Regions from separate parts of the Rahnella sp. GSA61A genome, predicted to be linked through region 1. Evidence: predicted binding sites of a transcription regulator. Region 1 holds the regulator's gene; the other holds the start of a gene.

Evidence for each region. The regulator LexA, encoded in region 1, represses DNA repair genes until DNA is damaged. The targets are predictions, from matches to a motif close to TNCTGTATGTACATACAGNA.
Region 2: a site for LexA is predicted at 3,771-3,790, ahead of sulA (SOS-induced cell division inhibitor SulA). Genes of this name have one in related genera too.

What each region holds. Positions count from the first base shown of each region.
Region 1 is NZ_JAHXYO010000027.1:39,164-46,440, forward strand. Features, by position in the region: gene zur (zinc uptake transcriptional repressor Zur) at 1-28, shown strand, start outside; gene LC431_RS23550 (CsbD family protein) at 187-396, opposite strand; gene dinF (MATE family efflux transporter DinF) at 586-1,950, opposite strand; gene lexA (transcriptional repressor LexA) at 2,249-2,857, opposite strand; gene LC431_RS23565 (diacylglycerol kinase) at 2,977-3,345, opposite strand; gene plsB (glycerol-3-phosphate 1-O-acyltransferase PlsB) at 3,463-5,946, shown strand; gene ubiA (4-hydroxybenzoate octaprenyltransferase) at 6,044-6,910, opposite strand; gene ubiC (chorismate lyase) at 6,952-7,277, opposite strand, start outside.
Region 2 is NZ_JAHXYO010000009.1:112,669-119,945, reverse strand. Features, by position in the region: gene LC431_RS13530 (Lon protease family protein) at 1-1,034, opposite strand, end outside; gene matP (macrodomain Ter protein MatP) at 1,245-1,706, shown strand; gene ompA (porin OmpA) at 1,810-2,886, opposite strand; gene sulA (SOS-induced cell division inhibitor SulA) at 3,244-3,750, opposite strand; gene LC431_RS13510 (TfoX/Sxy family DNA transformation protein) at 3,967-4,599, shown strand; gene yccS (YccS family putative transporter) at 4,621-6,762, opposite strand; gene LC431_RS13500 (YccF domain-containing protein) at 6,805-7,266, opposite strand.

The sequences.
Region 1 (7,277 bases):
CCACAGTATTGTGGTGAAAAAACGCTGAATGATCGGGTTTTAAGGTTTTGAAGGTGACTCGTAAGAGGAGGATGTTTTGTACAGAGAAGAGGTTGGGTACATCCGTGTACCCGTATCCTGAAGCGTTCCGGGTAGGAGCAGCTAAATCTCAGGATACGTCACTGGCACGCGAGGGGGAGTCGCGTCTTACCAGTGATATTTGTTTTTGGTTTCCCATTCATTGAGCTCTTTCTCGGCCTGATCTTTTTGATAGCCGTAACGCTCCTGAATTTTACCGACTAACTGATCACGTTTACCTTCAACCACTGTCAGGTCGTCATCAGTCAGTTTGCCCCATTGTTCTTTCACTTTCCCTTTGAACTGCTTCCAGTTACCGTCGGCTTGGTCCTTATTCATAAAATATCTCCTGTTACCTTGGGTTTTATGAACTGCATTTCGTCTTGCAGCTCGTCCTTAACACTTTAAAGGTTAGTAGAGAATCTCGATTAATCCTCCTTAAACAGGGATAAAAACCACTATTAGGATTAATCTAAAGCATGAAATAACGACAAAGCTGCGCTTATTTCTTTGAAAATAGCTGAAAAATCAGTGCGACGGAGACGAAAACCATGTGTCATGCCGCCAGTAACGACGCCATATCCAGCCCAGTGAAATCCCGCGTAACCCGAGGAATACCGTCAGCGCCAGCCACAACGCATGATTGCCCAGCAGCGGTAAAGTGAACAATGTCAGCCCGTACCCCAGCGCCGCCACCAGCATGCTGTTTCGCATATCCCGCCCACGCGTTGCGCCGATAAACATGCCATCAAGCAAATAGCACCAGACAGCCACCAGCGGCAGTATAATTTGCCAGCCAAGATATCGGTCCGCCAGCTCACGCAATTCCGGTAATGATGTCAGCGCATCAATGATCGCCCCACCCGCCAGCGCGTAAATCAGAGCAAAAAACAGCGCAACCAGCCCGGCCTGACGACACGCGGCATGCCAGACATTCAGCAGTTTTTCGCGGTTGCGGGCACCGAATGCCTCACCGGAATGCGCTTCGATAGCATAAGCAAAACCGTCAAGTGCAAACGCGGTAAATGTCAGCAGGTTCATCAACACGGCGTTGACCGCCACAATGTGGCTGCCCAGCCGCGCGCCCAGAACGGTCAGCGATGCAAAGCAAAGCTGCAACAGTAATGAGCGCAGCATGATGTCGCGGTTAAGCCCGAGAAGACGGCGCAAATTACCACGCCACGCGGAGGTGATTTCTGCGCCGGTGATACCGCGTCGTTTCATCACCCGCCAGACGAAATACAGCCCGATGAGTAGCGTGAAATACTCGGAGCTTGCCGTCGCGATGGCTGCGCCACGCACGTTCCAGCCCAGCCCGATCACCAGCCACAGATCCAGAATGATATTCAGCAAATTCCCGGCAATCAGCAAAATCACCGGCCCGCGAACGTACTGAATGCCGAGCAACCACCCGAGGATCACCAGATTCGCCAATGAAGCCGGGGCGCTGAACCAGCGGATTTCGATAAACAGCCTCGCCTGTTCAAGCACGGGCTGGCTGCCGCCGACAATGTGAAACGCCAGCTCCATCAGCGGATGACGGAATACCACAATAATGACGCCCGCCAGTACAGCCAGAAGGAAGGGTTGTACAAAAGCACGCGCCAGAAGCTGATTATCTTTCGCGCCCAGCGCCTGAGCGGTCATGCCGGTGGTACTCATCCGCAGAAACAGTAAGAGCATAAAAAGGAAAGTGGTGATCATCGAACCCACAGCCACGCCGCCGAGATAATCCGGGCTGTCGAGATGACCGATCACTGCGGTATCCACCAGGCCGAGGAGCGGCACCGTGATATTGGAAAAAATCATCGGCAATGCCAGCATCCAGAGCGCTTTATCGGCAGGGCTTAAAAAGGTGTTTTTGAGTGTGTGTCGCAGGGAATGATGTTGCATAGAGAATCTCATGCCGGAGGTTCAGGTTATGCCTGTAAATGACATCGCCCCGAAAGGGGCGATGATGAGAGAAACGCATTTCTCTTTGAATTCACATGGATGCCAGAGGCGGCCGCCATCCATATTCAATTAGTTTTAGTCTTGTCTATCTGACACAGCAATTTCTGACTTAGTCATATCTGACCGAGTAATTCGCGTTATATCAAGGCGGCAACTAAGCGAACGCCGGGAGCATACACAAGTATGTGACCGGGGTTCGCGAAGGCAGCCAACGCAGAGATAGCTCGAAGTACGAAGGTCAGATCCAGTCGCCGTTGCGGATAACACCTACGGCTAAGCCTTCAATGCTGAAATTCTGCTCGCGCAAATCCACCACGATCGGCTGAAACTCGCTGTTCTCAGGCAATAACTGCACCACACTGCCTTGTTTTTTCAGGCGTTTCACGGTGACCTCATCATCAATACGGGCCACCACAACCTGACCATTACGCACGTCTTGCGTTTTATGCACGGCCAGCAGATCGCCGTCAAGGATACCAATATCACGCATCGACATACCGCTGACACGCAGCAGGAAATCGGCGCTCGGCTTAAACATTGCCGGATCGATCTGATAGTGCCCTTCGATATGTTGCTGCGCCAGCAGCGGTTCACCGGCGGCAACGCGGCCAATCAGCGGTAAACCTTCTTCTTCTTCCATCAGCAGACGAATGCCGCGTGATGCACCGGAAACAATCTCAATAACACCTTTACGCGCCAGCGCTTTAAGATGCTCTTCCGCCGCATTGGGAGAACGGAACCCCAGACGTGATGCAATCTCTGCGCGGGTTGGTGGCATACCGGTGGTGGAGATATGATCGCGAATAAGGTCGTAGACCTCTTGTTGTCTGGTCGTTAAAGCTTTCATTCCGCCCCCTGGTTGTTTATACAGTCTTGCTGTGAGTATATACAGCTAAACGGTCAATGAAAACCTAAGATTGAATAAAAACAGGGCATAACGTTGATTCCTGGAATGCAGATTCCAAATCAGAACCATCGCGACCAAAAGATGCTGACCCAGACAAAAATCGCCAATATGATGGTCAGAAGTACGGCAGCAGAGCCGATATCTTTTGCGCGACCAGAAAGCACATGAAACTCAGGCCCGATGCGGTCTATTGCACATTCCACCGCGCTGTTGAGCAACTCCGTGACACAGACCAGCACGACGGATCCCACCAGCAGGATACGTTCAATGGTGCTGACATCAAGCCAGAAAGATAGTAAAATTAACGGGATAGCGACGCTGGCCTCCTGGCGAAATGCCGCTTCGTTTTGCCATGCCGCTTTGAATCCTTTCCAGGAATAGCCGGCCGCTTTATAAATTCGGGTAAATCCGGTGACTTGGTTCGCCATTTCGGGTACTGATCCTTAGAGTGTTTGCAGCATTTTAGCTTTTATATGACCACAGATCTCCACGGATCTTTCTGGTATCCTTGCGGCGAAATTGCTAACAAGAGGCTTCACGTTTTTATGTCAGGTTGGCGTAGACTTTATTACACATTATTGAATTTACCACTCTCATTGCTGGTAAAGAGCAAGGTCATACCTTCAGATCCGGTTACCGAGTTGCATTTAGACCCGACGCGGCCGATTTTGTACGTATTACCTTATAATTCCAAAGCCGATTTGCTGACGTTGCGTGCGCAATGTCTGGCGCAGAATCTACCTGATCCTCTTATTCCGCTGGAAATTGACGGAACCCTGCTACCAAGCCATGTCTTTATAGCCGAAGGCCCGCGCGTATTCTCTTATTACACGCCGAAGCAGGAGTCCGTAAAGCTGTTCCACGACTACCTTGATTTGCACCGCAATAATCCGGATTTAGACATTCAGATGTTGCCGGTGTCGGTAATGTTTGGTCGTGCACCGGGCCGTGAAGGTCAGGACGACACGCCGCATCTGCGCGTGCTGAACGGTATCCAGAAATTTTTCGCTGTGCTGTGGCTGGGGCGGGACAGTTTCGTCCGTTTCTCCAATACCGTTTCCCTGCGTTATATGGCGACGGAACACGGCACAGATAAGACGATTGCTCAAAAACTGGCACGTGTGGCGCGGATGCATTTCTCCCGTCAGCGTCTGGCTGCGGTTGGTCCGCGCCTTCCGGCACGTCAGGATTTATTCAATAAATTGCTGGCCTCAAAAGCCATTGAGAAAGCGATTGAAGACGAAGCCCGCAGCAAGAAAATTTCCCACGAAAAAGCCCAACAAAACGCCATCGCCCTGATGGAAGAGATTGCCGCTGACTTCTCTTATGAAGCCGTGCGCCTCTCTGACCGTGTGCTGAGCTGGACGTGGAACCGTTTGTACAAAGGCATCAACGTTAATAATGCCGAGCGTGTACGCCAGTTAGCGCTGGACGGTCAGGAAATTGTGTATGTGCCTTGCCACCGCAGCCACATGGACTATCTGCTGCTGTCTTACGTGCTCTATCATCAGGGTCTGGTACCGCCGCATATTGCCGCCGGTATCAACCTGAATTTCTGGCCGGCTGGCCCGATTTTCCGCCGTCTGGGTGCGTTCTTTATTCGTCGAACCTTTAAAGGCAACAAGCTCTATTCGACGGTTTTCCGTGAATATCTGGGCGAACTGTTCAGCCGCGGTTATTCGGTGGAATACTTTGTGGAAGGGGGGCGTTCGCGAACCGGGCGTCTGCTGGAGCCGAAAACGGGCACGCTGGCCATGACCATTCAGGCCATGCTGCGCGGCGGTTCACGTCCGATTACGCTGGTACCGATTTACATCGGTTATGAGCACGTCATGGAAGTGGGTACGTACGCGAAAGAATTACGCGGTGCGACCAAAGAGAAAGAAAGCCTGACACAGATGCTGAACGGGCTGCGCAAGCTGCGTAATCTCGGCCAGGGTTACGTGAACTTCGGTGAGCCGCTGCATCTGACCACTTACCTGAACCAGAACGTGCCAACCTGGCGTGAAGCCATCGACCCGATCGAAGCACAACGTCCAAGCTGGCTGACGCCGACAGTGCAGGATTTGGCAGAACAGATCATGGTGCGCATCAACAATTCAGCGGCAGCCAATGCCATGAACTTGTGTTGTACCGCGCTGCTGGCCTCCCGTCAGCGTTCACTGACACGCGAACAGCTGACCGAGCAAATCGACTGTTATCTGCAATTGCTGCGTAACGTGCCTTACAACGCGGATTCGACGGTGCCTGATCTGACCGCTGACCAGTTGCTTGATCACGCGCTGAACATGAATAAGTTCCAGGTTGAGAAAGACAACATTGGCGACATCATCGTTCTGCCTCGCGAACAGGCCGTGCTGATGACGTATTACCGCAACAACATCCATCATATGCTGGTGTTGCCATCACTGATTTCAAGCATTGTGATGCACCACCGCCAGGTCAGCCGCGCGGAATTACTGCATCAGGTCGAACTGATTTATCCAATGCTCAAAGCCGAACTGTTTATGCATTTCGATACGCCTGAGCTGCCACAAGTGCTGGATGTTCTGACGCTGGAACTGGCGCGTCAGCAAATCATTCACCTTGAAGATGATGAGCTGACACTTAATCCGGCCCGTATCCGCACCCTCCAGTTGCTGGCGGCTGGCGTACGTGAAACGCTGCAACGTTACGCGATTACCTTCTCCCTGCTCACCAATAACCCAAGCATCAACCGCGGGGCACTGGAAAAAGAGAGCCGGATTATGGCGCAGCGTTTATCCGTGCTGCACGGTATCAATGCCCCTGAATTCTTCGATAAAGCTGTGTTCTCGACGCTGGTCGGCACACTGCGCGCAGAAGGCTATATCAGTGACACCGGCGATGCCATTCAGGAACAAACGCGTGAGATTTACCTCATGCTCAGCGACCTGATGACACCGGATATCAAGCTAACTATCGAGAGTGCGGGAATGCCTTCTGAGCTGCCGCAAGCAACGGAGCCACCGGCTGAACCGAAGATGGATGTACGCGATACCGATCATTAACCCGTATTAGCGCCAGACATCAGATTAAAAAAACAAAACGCCCGGACTTTTTACAGAGTCCGGGCGTTTTTAATTGTTGTCGCGCAGGCTAACTTACTTAGAAATTGAAGCCTGACAGGCTCATCAGAATACCGAGGAACAACACCAGCCCGACATAATTGTTCTGGCGGAAAGCCAGGAAACAGGCATCACGTTCACGTTTAGCAATCAGCTTTTGCTGATGCACAAACAGCGCAGCAGCCAGCAGCAACGACCAGTAAAACGGTGCGCTGAGCTGGGAAAGATAACCAACAATCCCCATCAGGATCAGCGTTGCCAGTTGCAGAAGGCCGATGATCAGCGTGTCAAAACGACCAAACAGAATCGCTGTCGATTTCACGCCGATCTTCAAATCATCGTCACGATCGACCATCGCGTATTGCGTATCGTAAGCCACCGTCCAGCAGATATTTGCCACGAACATTAACCAGCAGCTAAGCGGCACACTTTCGCTCACAGCGGCATACGCCATCGGAATTGCCCAGCCAAACGCCGCGCCCAAAACCACCTGCGGCAGATGGCTGACGCGCTTCATGAACGGATAAATCCATGCCAGCGCCAGTCCGGCCAGAGACAGCCAAATGGTCATGCGGTTAAGCAGCAGAACCAGCAGGAATGACACCAGCACCAGTCCGGCAAATAATATTTTCGCCTGCTTGCCGGTGATCGCCCCGCTCGGCAATGGCCGGTGAGCGGTGCGTTTTACGTGACCATCAAACTTACGGTCAGCGTAGTCATTCACCACGCAACCGGCGGCACGCATGAAGAACACGCCCAGCACGAAGACCAGCAAAATCTTCGCAGACGGCATTCCCCCCCCCGCGACCCACAATGCCCATAACGTTGGCCACAGCAGCAGCAGTGAGCCAATCGGCTTATCAATGCGCATCAGGCGGCAGTAATCACGCCATGTGCCCTGCGTCATACTTCCTGACACTCTCTGTTCTCCTTGTTGATTAGTCTGACTCATGCCTTGCTCACTTTGCCCTCAGGGCGGTGAACCGGCGAATCCGGGAGGAAAATTTCGGTCAGCAGCAGCGGCTTGTCAGACAAACGCAGACGGGAACGGCGCGCCCATAATTCTCCCTGCTCACTGTGTAACTGGCCTAAATGAATGTAATCGCGGGACAAGTTGTTCCCGCTAAACAGATAGCGCCCCAGCGGCACCGTGCCTAAATCGACCAGCGCCAGATCCGGCCCGGTCAGCGTTTCTTCAGGAATGACCGTGCGCCCCAGCAGCCAGGGTTCGGCATCGCCAAACAGCACGATTTCGCGGATCCAGTAACGGGCAC
Region 2 (7,277 bases), on a different contig from region 1:
TCGCCTTCTGTTTCAATGCGAATTTGTCCAAGTTCGATTTCATCCTGCATACGCTCCTGGAGATAACTCTCACGCCATGCACGTGCACCGGATGCCGCTTCAAGAGACTTAACGCTCAGCAACTCGTCTTCATTATAGAGTGCAGCTTCGCTAAGCTGGGTGTTCAGCCATACTGGGTCGAGTGTCAGACTGCCCTGATCGGTGCTGTGACGAATGGCCATTTTCAGAAACTCGGGCCATGCATCAGCGGCCAGGCGTGGGATCTCAAGCTCATCAGCCAGCGTATTGACATAACCACACCAGGTTTCCATATCGCTTTCTTCCGTCAGCGGCAGGTCGGCTTCAAATTCACCATAAATGGAAGAATCCACCAACTCTGGCTCCATATCACTGAGGTCACCAAGCGATAAGCGGTCACCGACCAGAATCAGGCGAATATCCAAAGGCATCGGAGGGACTGTCACAGGTAAAGGTGTCGTCTCATCTGGTGAGACCCAATGATATTGACCTTCGGTGATCATCTGTTTCAGACGCAACCACATCAGAGGCTGCGCGATGAGGGTACGGATGGAAAGTACCAGCACACCGCCATTCACCTGGTGTACCAATCCCGGCTCCAGCTGGATCTGGTCTTTGTAAATGCGCACGCACCCGAACAGCTGTTCAGGTTCAACCCATTCACGATACTGGCAGGTCGATTTCGCCGCGAATGCATCTTCCGCTGTCTTCGCCGCCAGCAGCGTTACCTTATTGCCTTCAATATGGTAACGATTACCCGTGACTTCCGCCGGTTCAGGTAGTAAGTCGCTGACCACCTGCGTAATGCGTGACAAGTATTCGCGATTTTCCTGCGCCTTGAGCGTCATAAAACGCACACGTGAGCGGGGATGACAAAACAGCGTTAAACCATTTTCCAGCCGGGGCTGAATTCCTGCAAAATCGACAGGGGCTAACTGGGCAGCCGTTGCAAAGATTGCCTCGTAAGGCGCGGAGTCGGGCAGTAAAAGCTGCCAGTCAAGTCGGTTATTGGTCAATGTGTTAGCTGTTTTCTATAAAAAGGGAAAGTGCGATTATACAAGAATAAATCCGGCTGCATACAATGAGAGTCGTAGCGGAATTGGTCTTAGTGCACATTGCTGTACAGGTGGGCAAAAAACAACCAAAATAAGCGGTTTTATTTGGGGTGAAAATTGAATTAAAGCTGTTATGCTTAGTAAAGTTACGTGGTCACCGAAGAGTTCACGATGAAATATCAGCAACTGGAAAATCTCGAAAGTGGTTGGAAATGGAAGTATCTGGTGAAAAAACACCGGGAAGGTGAGCGGATCACCCGCCATTTGGAAAACAGCGCTGCCCAGGAATCCGTGAATCAACTTCTCAACCTGGAAAACGAGCCGGTCAAAGTGTCAGACTGGATTGTTAATAATATGAATCCGGCGCTGGAAAATCGTCTTAAGCAAACGATTCGTGCACGCCGTAAGCGTCATTTCAATGCAGAGCATCAGCACACTCGCAAAAAATCTATCGATTTAGAATTTCTGGTCTGGCAGCGTTTAGCGGGATTGGCACAAAGGCGTGGTGTCACGCTTTCTGACACAATCATTCAGCTGCTTGAAGATGCCGAGCGTAAAGAGAAATACGCGAATCAGATGTCTTCATTGAAAGAAGATTTAGAACAAATACTCGGCAAGAAAGATATTGGATAGATTTGCTTTCGCGTCTCAGGGAGTCAGCTATTTGCTCTGACCGAAGGCATAAAAAAAACCCCGCCATGGCGGGGTTTTTAGTATCTGTAGCTAAAGCGTGTTATTAAGCCTGTGGCTGAGTAACAGTATCTTTGTAGCCTTTAACTTCGATTTCTACACGACGGTCTGGTGCCAGGCAGTCGATCAGAGCAGCACGGCCTTTAACGGAGTCACAGGTAGAACCGGTAACTGGGTTAGATTTACCCTGGCCTTGTGCAGAGATCTTGTTAGCAGGGATACCTTTAGATACCAGGTAATCTACTACGCTCTGAGCACGTTGCTCAGACAGTTTCTGGTTGTATTGTTCTGAACCGATACGGTCGGTGTAACCCAGAACGATAACAGAACCGTCTTTAGGATCGATAGAGCTCAACTGGCTGTACAGCTGATCCAGAGCCTGTTGGCCTTCTGGTTTCAGAGTCGCTTTGTTGAAGTTGAAGAGAACGTCAGATTTCAGAGTGAATTTCTTAGTCTCTACAACTGGAGCTGGAGCTGGTGCTGGAGCAACAACTGGAGCAGCTGCTTCATCTTGACCGAAACGGTAAGAAACACCTACAGACAGCATTGCGTTATCAGGACGTGCACCAACGGTAGCCGCGTCACCAATGTTGTTAACCCACTGGTAATCCAGACGGGTAGCCCAGTTTTTGGTTACTGCGTATTCAACACCAACTGCTGCCAGTGGAGAAACACCAGTGTCATGATCACTTACGCGACCATTAGCACCGTTGTTGAAGTTACCTTTAGCATCTGCACGCCAAACCATACCACCCAGACGGGTGTACAGGTCCAGATCGTCAGTCAGCGGGTAGCTCAGTTTAGCAGCCAGCTGAACGCCTTGTGCTTTGAACGCGCCGTTATTTACGCTGCCTTTGTAAGGCATACGGCCAAGCCAGTCATATCCCATTTCAAAGCCCAGGTATTGGTTCGCTTGGTAACCCAAGAACGCACCTGCACCCAGTTGGCTTTCGTGGGTAGGGCCGTTGCCGATACCGTTGTAAGCGTTTGCGAAACCAGTGTCATGGTATTGGGACCAGCCCAATTTACCACCGGTATACCAGGTGTTATCTTTAGGGGCGGCTTGCGCTACGGTAGCGAAACCTGCCAGTGCCACTGCTAATGCGATAGCTGTCTTTTTCATTTTGCGCCTCGTTATCATCCAAATAGGCAATTGAGCTTTAAGCTTTTTAAGCCCTTGGTTAAAATCCTTACGCCAAGATTATTGCTTCATTTCAGAACTTGCCACTTTACGTTGGCATTATCGAGCAACCTTGGCGTTGTAAAGTCTACAACGTGGCGCGAAACTTACAAGCTTGATGTGTTAACACCGTGGAAAAAAAGGGAAAAACGGACACATTTCTTAACGGCTTTGGCAATTTGCTGACAAAATCTGGCACTAATCTGCATTCCGGAAGCCCGTTTTTACTGGCTTGCAGGCATTATTCAGCACAAATCACTAAGTTCCGCATTATTTTCATAGGAAGATTCCTATTTTGAACTAATGGTATACGGAAGAGTGAATTTTTACTGTGGAATGATGTCCACAAGCTGAATTCTGTTCATTTGTCGGTCTCATTATGAAGCCGTAAGCACCACCCTGGCGTGCTGCAATTTGCAATCTTTCCCTCTCAGTATCACTCAAATCCGGAAGCCATCCCAACACGACACTGTAGTTACCCGTCTGCAAGGCTTTCTCCATCGCATCTACCGTCGACATCGCCGTAATTTGATTAACTTGCACCATCTTATCCACCGGCAGACCTGACTGAGATAACCAATGACGGCTCAGTTTTTGTTGAGGTGTGAGCCACAACAACCAGCGAGACTGCATACCCAGGTGTTGCAGTAAGGGCAGTAATAACTGCGCAAAAGCAGGTTGGCTCGCACTATAGACGAACTCAGTGATCAGACCATTATTCAAGGATGCAGACGTATTTACCTGTGACGGAGTGACGGGCAAAGCAAGCTGACTAAAATGATGATTTGTATGGTGTTGAGTTCGCATAATGATGTACTCCAGTGAGTTACTGTATGTATGTACAGTACTCTGGCGGTGAGCAAAGATCAACCCAATTTTTCCAAGATATCTCGCAAATTTTGAAGGCAACAGGCTGTAACGGCATTTTATGTTTGTTGGAGTTCATAAGATTGCGTATTTTGCTTTTAGCTGTTTTGGTAACTCAAAATGGAAGCAAGGGATTAACGTGAAAAGGATAACGCAATGATAAACAAATCAAAAAAACGAGTGCTTGAGTGTCTGGAGATTTTTGCCCCGTTGGGCAATATTCGTTCCCGCACCCAATTTGGGGGGATGAGCTTGTCCGCTGACCGCGTCATGTTCGCCCTGGTTTCTGATGGTGAACTCTATCTGCGAGCGACCGGAGAAACCGAAACTCATTTTCGCCGCAAAAAGATGGAGAGGCTGACCTATCGCAAGCGAGGCATGGATGTGCAGTTGCGTTATTTCAAAGTGAGTGCCCGGCAATGGAGTGATCACCAGGCACTGTGCGAGCTGGGCAGATTATCGTTGCAAGGGATGTTGCGGGATATAGAGCTGAAAAAAAACAACGAAGCGGTCCGATTGAAAGATTTACCCAATCTCTCGCTGGCGCTAGAAAGGATGCTCTGGCAAGTCGGCATTGAGAACTCGGGGGACTTGCGGTTACAGGGGGCCTGCCATACCTACCTCAAACTGTGTGCCATTAAAAAAAAGAATTTAGGGATTAATTTACTGATGGCACTCGAAGGGGCAATTTTGGGCTTCCATGAAGCCGCTTTGCCGATGGAATCCAGAGAGTCATTAACTCACTGGTTTAACCATCACCAAGAGCAGCTATCAACGGTTGTGCACTAAGTTTGCGTAAGTTATCTGCAACTAGAGCCGATTTTGTGCCGGCAGGATCTTAGTATTAAGACTGGTGAGCTCAGGCAAATGAGCCACCAGTAATCCAATTTGCTGAAGCACGAGCTGCTCTTTACTGTCGATATCCGTTGTACGCATCTGAATACGTGCAGTGAGTTCACCGAGCGCGTGTTGGATGCGTTCTGCTTCAGAAGGCAGATGATGCAAAGCGCCGTCAACGCAGCATGCTGCATCATCCAGCAACCTCAGGGTTTCGGCATCATTGAGTTTTTCGCGATGGGCACCCAGCGCTGAAATGTAGCTCAGCATAGTATGATTGAGGCATAACAGGCGAAACGCCGCTTCGAGTGTCGCCGGTTCGTTATTTCTCTCAGAGCTCATGTTCGACACCACGGACGCCAGTTCGGCATCGCAATTATGCGCATCACGGCGGGCCAGACGGTACTCGAGACTGTTGTCTTTCCCCTGATGGTACTGCACCAGAATAGCATCAAGATAACGGCAATTAGCATCGAACGTTTTTCTGACCACCTTATCAAGTTGCCTGAATTTCCAGTCGGGCCATATAAAGGTCACTGCCGCCCAGGCGATACCACAACCAATCAGCGTATCGATTACTCTCGGGATAGCGACTTCAAATCCTTCGCCTAACAAATTGAAGCATAACAACACCAGAAGGGTGATGAACATTGTGGCCTGCGCGTATTGCACTGTGCGGAACGCAAAGAACAATAACCCGCTGATGACGATCAGAATCATTTGCCCGTCAACGGACGGAACGAAATACAAGATAGGGATCCCGAGAGCAATACCGGCGAGTGTTCCGATTATCCTCAGAGCTAACCTCCGGCGGGTCGCACTGTAGTTTGGTTGACAGACAAAAAGACTGGTGAGCAAGATCCAGTAGCCGTGATTTAAGCCGCTGACCTGAATGAAAACGTAGCCTACAAAGAGCACGACAGACATACGAATTGCATGACGGAACAACACCGATTGCGGCGTAAAATGGCGGGAAATGCGCAGCCAGATATCATCAAGGCCAGTCAGACGGTCTTCCGCAAACGGGCTTTTGCCGGTCTGGTTTTCCGGCAGAGACTGCTCCGACTCGATATTTGCCAGTTGCGCGTCAATCGCATGCAGATTGCGTAAAAGATGGCGTAACGCCTGTAATGTCTCACGGTGTTCGTGATGAGATTCCAGACGTTTGAGGGCTTCTTCCAGCCGGGAAAACGCCCGTTCGAACTGGCTGTTGTGGGTATATTGCTGGCGATAAAGAATGCATTGTGACAGCTGTAAACAGGCCCGCGCCTGCATGCTCATCAGGCGCTGAAAGCGGAACAGAATATCACTGTGATGAAATTGTTCACTGAGTTTGAGGTACTGCACGTGGGACGAGCTGGCGCGCTCATGAATATCCTGCACCACAAAATAATAATGTAATGTCCGGCGGGTCCCTTTCTGGCCACGATCTCCTTTCAGCCGGGTCTGTAGCGTATTTTTTGTTTGGTTCAGTGTGGAGACCAGTTGACCGTTGGCCATGGCCAGCTCGACCAGTTGCTGGTTGTTATCTTCCTGATCGGGATCAAACAACGTTGCTTTGGCTTCAAGATAAGCCGCCAGTTGCGTGAAACAGCGTGAGATCTGATCCTGTAACGGACGGATGGGGAAAATAATATGGCCAGCCAGCGTCAGCAGGTTATACCAGATAGCACCCGCAAGCAGGATCAGCGGTTGCTGATACCAGATGTGATACATGCTGGTGCCAAGCATCGTATATATGGCGATCAGCAACGCGCCGAAGGCAATCGTGGCATAACGCTGCCCCAGGGCCCCCAGCAGGATGAATCCGCAGGTTGAAATCATCAGCCCGGGCGCAAAAAGCCACGGATAGGGGAAGAGTAATTCTATGGATGCTGAAGCAATAAAAAAACAGACCAGAGTAATCAGCAAATTGCGCAGACGGCCAGCGAGACGATCATCAAGATCGGCAAGAGCCGCAGCAACCACACCGAGTGTAAGGGGGATTGTCAGCGTGAACTGACCCAACCACCATGGCAATGCCGCAGCCCCTGTCAGCGCAATGAAAATCCTGATGTGATAAAGAATATTGCTGTTATAGGCATAGCGCCGTAAACCGGGTGCAATAGAAAGCACGAAAAACCCACCTTAAAATTCAAAAATGTTGAAACATCGCAATCAGCGAATGCGTCCGTTTTCTCTCTGACGGCTTGCATTAGCTTCACGAACTTGCTTTGCCAGCTCGACGGAAACGACCCTGCGTCCTACCGGCCAGAGTGCAATGGCAGCAATTTTAAAGTTCGCAATGCCCACCGGAATACCGATTATGCTGATACATTGCGCGATACCGGCAACGATATGCGACAAGCATAACCACCAGCCGAAAAAAATAAACCAGAAGATATTCAACAGAGTACCTCCGCCGGATAGCAACGCGCTGCGTTTTTCCGGATACAGGTCATCGACATGTACGGCTTCATTGCCAAATGGCAGCAGTGAAAGACGGGTGATTTCCCAGCAAGAACGGGTGAGGGGCAGAGTAAAGATCAGCACGATACTGACCAGCGTAGCAAGCAGCCAGGCAAGCGTGGTGAAAAAACCACCTAAAACAAAGTTAAGAATATTGAGTACGGTACGCATGGCAGCTCTTC